DNA from 2 places in the Paenibacillus sp. DP01 genome. Region 2 is predicted to be linked to the other one. Evidence: riboswitches for the same ligand, from Rfam matches in the RefSeq annotation. Region 2 holds a riboswitch; the other holds the start of a gene.
What was found. A riboswitch is a leader RNA that binds a small molecule or an ion and turns the genes downstream of it on or off. The one in region 2 is predicted to bind glycine.
Positions count from the first base shown of each region.

Region 1: linked by a shared signal. The riboswitch ahead of ACH59B_RS19310 (sodium:alanine symporter family protein) and the one ahead of sdaAB (L-serine ammonia-lyase, iron-sulfur-dependent subunit beta) in region 2 are both predicted to bind glycine.

Region 1 covers NZ_CP173059.1:4,409,677-4,413,441, reverse strand. Annotated here, with positions in the region: gene ACH59B_RS19315 (glycoside hydrolase family 1 protein) at 1-777, shown strand, start outside; glycine riboswitch at 1,042-1,136, shown strand; gene ACH59B_RS19310 (sodium:alanine symporter family protein) at 1,295-2,713, shown strand; gene ACH59B_RS19305 (sensor histidine kinase) at 2,839-3,459, opposite strand.
Region 2 covers NZ_CP173059.1:464,233-467,997, forward strand. Annotated here, with positions in the region: gene ACH59B_RS02060 (Ig-like domain-containing protein) at 1-433, shown strand, start outside; gene sdaAA (L-serine ammonia-lyase, iron-sulfur-dependent, subunit alpha) at 514-1,413, opposite strand; gene sdaAB (L-serine ammonia-lyase, iron-sulfur-dependent subunit beta) at 1,403-2,092, opposite strand; glycine riboswitch at 2,304-2,418, opposite strand; gene ACH59B_RS02075 (DUF6359 domain-containing protein) at 2,633-3,765, shown strand, end outside.

The DNA.
Region 1 (3,765 bases), 1.8 Mb from region 2:
GCAAGTGCATTGGCGACCAAACGGGGACATGAGATCATTCCGGGTGCTCAGATCGGCTGTATGCTGGCCCGCATTGAAAGCTACCCACATACGTGTAACCCAGAAGATATCCTGAAAGCACAGCATGAAAATCAAATGAACCTGTTCTTTACGGATGTGCATGCTCGTGGGGGATATCCCAACTATATGAACCGCTATTTTGAAGAAAATAATATTGTGATCCAGACAGAACCCGGCGATGCCGAAATTTTGAAAAATAACACGGTCGATTTTATCTCATTTAGTTACTATATGACCTTGACCGTATCGGCAGGGCCAGAAGGCGAAAAGGCAGCAGGGAACCTGATAGGCGGTGTGAAAAATCCGTATCTGCAGTCTTCCGACTGGGGATGGCAGATCGATCCGATCGGCCTGCGTGTTACACTGAATACGTTTTATGATCGCTATCAAAAGCCACTGTTCATCGTGGAAAATGGCCTGGGTGCGTATGATAAGGTAGAAGAAGACGGCTCTGTGCATGACACGTATCGCATTGATTACTTGCGTCAGCATATTGCCCAAATGAAGGAAGCGATTGCTGACGGTGTTGATCTGATTGGTTACACCAGCTGGGGACCTATCGACCTTGTGAGCATGTCTACGTCCGAAATGTCCAAGCGCTACGGATTTATTTACGTTGATCTGGATGATGACGGTAACGGAACGCTTCAACGCTCCAAAAAGGACTCATTTAACTGGTATAAAAATGTGATAGCAACCAACGGTGAAGAATTATAATTCCATATCGTTTTGGCGGGTACAGCAGAGAAAATCCTCAGGATGCAATCTGCTGTACCCGCTTTTTGTATAGACACTCTATTGATTCTTTCAGAGGGCTTCACAAATTTTTCACTTGTAATAAGCTGAAATTTTTCTGTATAATGAATAAAAATTTCATATGTCTGGTTGATGTTTGCGGGAGATGGAATGAAAGTTCCAACCGAAGGGGCAAAACTCTCAGGTGCTTAGGCTGATTTACAGCAACGAGCAGGGACCGTAAACGGACAGAACTCTGGAGAGACCCTTAATTGGGCGCCGAAGGTGCACCGCAGATCACATCTGCTTAAACTCTCAGGCAAAAGGACAGAGACGCGAATAACCTGTGACAGGGATAGCCCTAGGCTTTTTATAAGCTTTTAGAGGTGAAATCCTGCACAAGATGGTTGTATTTTTTCGTGCCTTTAACCTCTCCAAGAGTCGAATCAACAGATTTGACTCTTTTTTGTTTTCTACTATGCTGAAGGAGCGGGTTGAAATGAATTTGGTACATGTGTTAGAAACGATTGACAGTTGGATGTGGGGAGCGCCGCTTCTAATTCTCGTCATGGGCACTGGGTTGTGGCTAACGATCCGTCTGAAGATGCTTCAGATTATTCGATTGCCCTTAGCGCTCAAGCTAATTGGTAAAGCGCCGGACGAAGGCAGCGGGGATGTCAGTAGCTTTGGAGCATTGAGTACGGCACTTGCAGCTACTGTAGGTACGGGAAGTATCGTCGGTGTCGCAACAGCGATCAAACTGGGTGGGCCCGGTTCATTATTCTGGATGCTGGTTGCAGCTTTTTTCGGGATGGCAACCAAATATGCGGAAGGGCTATTATCCGTTAAATACCGTGTTAAAGACCGGAACGGACAATTTTCGGGTGGACCGATGTATTATATTGAAAATGGGCTTGGCCGCCGTTTCAAGCCGCTGGCGATGTTGTTTGCCTTTTCTGGTATTCTTGTAGCACTATTTGGAATCGGTACTTTTCCGCAAGTAAAGGCTATCGTTTCTTCTACGGAAAGTAGCTTTGGCGTGCCAACAGTAGTTACAGCAATCATTATTTCCGTGTTGACGGCTGTTGTTACGATTGGAGGACTCAAAAGTATCGCCAAGGTATCCACAAAGATTGTTCCATTCATGTCGGGGCTCTATATCGTGGTTTGTTTAATCGTACTCATTAAGTTTGCAGGAGAGCTTCCTCATGCGATCGCACTAGTATTACAAGGGGCTTTCTCGACAACATCTGCGACGGGTGGATTTGCCGGAGCCACGATTATGCTGGCGATGCGAAGCGGAGTTGCCAGAGGGATCTTTGCAAATGAAGCTGGTTTGGGAAGTGCGCCAATCGCAGCAGCAGCAGCTAAGACGAAATGGCCCGCAGAACAAGGGCTAATATCCATGACGGGCGTTTTTATCGATACGATGATTATTTGTAATTTGACAGGATTTACATTGCTGGTTACGGGAATATGGAGTGGAAATGATGATGGAGGTCTGATGACTCAGCATGCGTTTTCCAGTGCCTTTCCGGCTGGAGCAGAGCTCGTGACGATTAGCCTTATTTTATTTGCGTTCACAACGATACTTGGCTGGAACTACTACGGGGAACGCTGTGTTGAATATTTGCTTGGGGTCAAGTGGATTAAACCATACCGTTATCTGTTCATCGTACTGGTTGCCGGAGGCGCGTTCATCAAGCTCGATGCCATCTGGCTGCTGGCAGATATTTTTAACGCCATGATGGCTTTTCCGAACCTGATTGCACTGCTCGGCTTGTCGGGAATTGTTGTTGCAGAAACCCGGACTTATATGAATTCTTTGTATCCTAATAAGAACAAGGGTATTCTTGCTGGTGCCAATGTAGGGGCGGCTATCCAAGTAGAAGAAAAGGGACAAACGGTAAATTCATAAATACTAAAAGGGAGTATCCTCAGCCATCACAGGCTTGAGGGTACTCCTTTTTTTAGGTTATAAGACTGGTGATTACCGACATTTTATTTATTCTGAATATCTCTTAATCCATAACGTTTACAAACCTAAGAGTTATTACATGGGAGCATAATCGTAATTTGAAAATGCGAATCCGTAATAGTTGTATTTAAATAACCACCATATTTCTTTATCACTTGCTGGATGTTAAGTAATCCATACCCATGTTTTTTTAAAGGGGGATTGTATGTTTTGGTTGAGAATGCTGTATTGAGATAATTACTTTTTGAATTGCGAACATAAATCCATAGGGCAATATTATCGGTGAAAATTTCCAAATGAATTGAATGCTCTTTCTTTCTAGGAAGCTGCATTACAGCTTCAATAGCATTATCGAAAACATTACCTAAGACAATACATAGATCATGACTTCCAATACTAATATTTGCCGGGTTAATATGGATTTGATGGAAGAAAGCTATCCCACTTTTATTAGCGATGCTGAAAGTATGATTTACTAAAGCATCAATAACGAGATGTCCTGTTGTTATATGAAGTTTTGGTGAGTCTATATTTTTTAGAGTTTGGTTGATGTGATTAACACCCTCTTCCGTCCTCTGTTCTTGTAAACAAGCACGGACAAAAATTAACTGTTTTTTGAAATCATGAATACTTCGTTTGATATCACTAAGAGATCGAATTGTTTCTTTATAACGTTTTTCTTGCATCAGCATTTGCTTTTGAAAAAAGCATGAGAGGTTTGACTTTTCTATCAACTTGTCCGTTAGAAAGACATTAATCACGTTCATTCCAAGAATACTGATGATTGACATTATAAAGAATAAATTATGTTTCATAAAAGAAAATAAACCGTAATGTATGAGCAAGTTAAACGATGTTCCTATTAATATTACAAAATAATACACAATCCCTATCTTGTATTTTCTTCCTTTTTTAAAATAATGAACTACTAGTACTGTAATAAGTATGAAGTGTAAAGAGGCGAAAAGTAAAAAAAGGTTAACTATTGGATT
Region 2 (3,765 bases):
GATTGTAGTTAAATCCAGTGATGGCAAAGAAAAGGATGTTACAACCCAAGCTGAATGGAAAACGTCCAACTATAAGGTAGCCACCGTCAAAAAGGGTCAGGTTACCGCGGTCAGCTACGGTAAGGCTAACATTCAGGCGAAGTTTGGCGGTAAGGTGATCAGCGTACCTGTTGATGTTGATACGCTTAAATACCTGCAAACGGACGAAGTCGCCTTGACTTTGAAGGCAGGGCAGCTGGCCAAAGTTACGGCTACAGCCACGTATAAGGATGAGTCGGAGAAGGATGTTTCCAAACCTGCTGTCTGGTCCTCGTCCAGAATTATTGTTGCGACCGTCAAAGACGGCAACATTAAGGCACAGGGCAAGGGCAAAGCTGTAATTACAGTGAAATATGCAGGTAAAATGACGAAGGTACAGGTAACCGTTCAGTAATCTGTTAAAATGAAAAGAAAAAGAGCAAGCATACGTCTAGAGACGATATGCTTGCTCTTTTATTTTTTAAAGCTTAGAAGCTACGATTTATTCTTCTTGGTTGATGTGTTGCGTGTCAGTGATTCGGTCAAACGCTTGCCAGTGGGTGTCTGGGCCAAGCCGCCTTTGGCGGTCTCGCGGTGCTTTGATGGCATTGCGCTGCCGACTTCAAGCATCACGTCAATGACTTCGTCAGACGGAATGGCGCTGCGTACACCCGCCAAAGCCATATCCGCTGCGGCAAGTGCGGTCACGGCTCCCAGCCCGTTGCGCACGATGCACGGAATCTCGACGAGTCCGGCGACGGGGTCGCAAATCAGACCGAGCGTGTTCTTGAGCGCTAGGCCTACGGCGTGAACGGCCTGCTCAGGTGTGCCGCCGCGTAGCTCGACCATAGCTCCAGCGGCCATCCCGATGGCTGAGCCAATCTCAGCCTGACAGCCTCCCTCCGCGCCGGAAATGAAGGAATTGTTGGCGATGACGTAGCCAATGGCTCCGGCTGCGAACAAGCCGTGCACCATATGCTCATCATCCCAGCCGAATCGCTCCTGCGCACTAATGAACACACCGGGGATGACTCCACAAGAGCCAGCAGTGGGCGTAGCCACAATACGCCCCATGGACGCATTAACCTCCGACACGGAGAGCGCATAAGCCATGGCGAGTGCGGAGGCGTCGCCGGAGCAGGTTTCCCCTGCCCGCAGATACTCGGCCAGACGCTTGCCGTCACCGCCCGTTAATCCACTGCGGGATACGGTGTCTTGTGTCTGACCACGATGAACGGCCTCCTTCATGACTTCATAATAATCAGACATTTGGCGGAAGATCTTTTCTTCCGTTGTATTCGTCTCTTGTACCTGCTCTTGAATCATCAGGCGGCCAATCGTGGTGGATTCCTCCGCGCATATGGCGCTGATTTCATGCAGATGGCTAAATCGCATCAGATTCAGCTCCTTTTTTCAAATTAATCATTTTAATTTCGTACATATGTGGTAAGGATCGTAGTTTTGCGATCAGTTCAGCCGTAGGAGGACTGTCCGTTTCGATGGCGGTAAGTGCTTCACCATCTCGGCCTTTGCGATCCACATGCATATAGGCAATGTTAATGTCGGCAGCGCCGAGTGCTGAAGTCACCGCACCTAATGTGCCGGGCTTATCCGAGTGAAGAAGCACCAACGTAGCCAGCTCCCCGGTCAGGTTGACTCGGAATTCGTTGAGCTGCTGGACATGGATGCTGCCGCCGCCGATGGAGGAGCCCAGCAGTGTGCGCTGATTCTCACCCTTCCACAGTTCAAAACGGACGGTATTTGGATGGGGCGCGGGTAGTCCGCTGACGGCAAACTCCACGGCCATTCCAGCCTGCTCCGCCCATTGCTCGGCATCTGGAATTCGGTGGTCGTCTGTATCGTAATTGAGCAGGCCTGCGATGAGTGCTAGGTCTGTACCGTGTCCTTTGTAGGTGTCGGCGAAGGAGCCGTACAGTGTCATGCGGGCACGGTCCGGCTGCATCCCGAGCCAGTGACGGGCAACGCGTGCAAGCCGCACCGCGCCTGCAGTGTGTGAACTGGAAGGTCCGGTCATGGCCGGACCGATAATGGAAAATACATCTTTGAAACGCATGGTGTGGCCCCCTGTATGTTCTAGTACCATAGTATATGGTATTTCCGCGTTTGTGCGCAGCTATGACGGTTCCTAATGCTGACGTACAATGTGAGCGCAAAAAAGGACAGGATAAGGAAGTTTCCCTTATCTCTGTCCTCGTTACCTGAGAGTTTCGTGCGGTGTCCTTACCGCCTTACCCCTTGGGTGGCTTGCGCTCTCTCCAGAGTTGCGTCAGATGACGATACATGGACCTGAGAGATTATCCGCCAGCCGGGTGCTGACGTCTTGCTCCTTCGGTGCCGCCAGCGTGTAAGCCCCTGGACAGACTCTCCCGTCATCTTCATTCGCGTATACCGTTCTACATATCTTTATTAGCGTAATGTATGCCGTGCTCGGTGTCAATCGCAGGTTTCAATTTTTACATAAACAGGCGAGTTTCCGATAAAAAAGATTAAAATTTACATATTTATGGATGAAATCAGGAAGGAATTAGAAGATTGACAGCTAATCTGATAGAGGACAAGTACATTTATGGAATTATAGGAGGGATATTGACGTATGGTAAAAGGCTTGCGGTTCACAGGTTCACGCTTGAAAGGGGTGCTGCATCTAGCAGCGATCGTATCGCTGTTGATTGGGATCCTCGTTCCATTCGGTCAGGTCAAGGCAGAGGGAGCATTGACAGTAGACGAAGCACTTCAGCGCCAAGGCAGTGGAGGTACAGTGACGGTGGAAGGCTACATCGTCGGACATGCTACCGGATCGAAAACAGCTAATTTTTCTGCTCCGTTTGCGAATGATTTTAACGTACTGATTGCTGACCAGGCCAATGAACGTAGCACATCTAATCTATTGGATGTGCAGCTGACATCTGCGTACAGAGGGCAATTTGGGTTAACAGGTCATCCTGAACTGGTCGGCAGCAAAATTCGCGTGACAGGTACGCTTGGTGCCTACAATAATTTTGGTGGAGTAAAAAGTCCAAGCGCTGTGGAACTGGTGAGTGGAAGCGAGCCGGGGGAACCAGGTCCTGGCGAACCTGAGCCTGGCAACCCGGGTCAACCCGGTACTACACTGCCGGATGGAAAAGGCAAAAAGGTGCTGTTCGATAATACGCACGCACAGACGGCTGGTGCAGCAGATTGGGTCATTGAAGGCGCCTTCTCCGACTTTGCCAATGGATTGCGTAATGTAGGCTTTACTGTGGATCAATTGAACCGCCCTATTCCTTTTACTTATGGAGAACAGGCCATAACCTATGATAAGCTGCGCCAATATGATGTGTTCATCATCGGTGAAGCGAATGTGGCCTTTAAGGCATTCGAGCAGGCTGCCCTGCTGCAATATGTGAATAACGGGGGAAGTGTCTTCTTCATCTCCGACCATTATAATGCCGACCGTAACAAAAACCGTTGGGATTCCTCCGAGGTTATGAATGGCTACCGTCGTGGAGCCTATACTAATCCGGCCAAAGGCATGACTGCAGAAGAAGCTGCATCGCCGGCGATGCAAGGATTAACAAGCTCCGATTGGCTGGCGACCAACTTTGGTGTTCGTTTCCGTTATAATGCGCTTGGCGATGTAAATGCTACGGACATCGTAGCCGCAGATCAATCCTTCGGCATTACCAAGGGTGTACGCTCGATTGCCATGCATGCGGGATCTACGCTGGCTATTATTGATCCTACCAA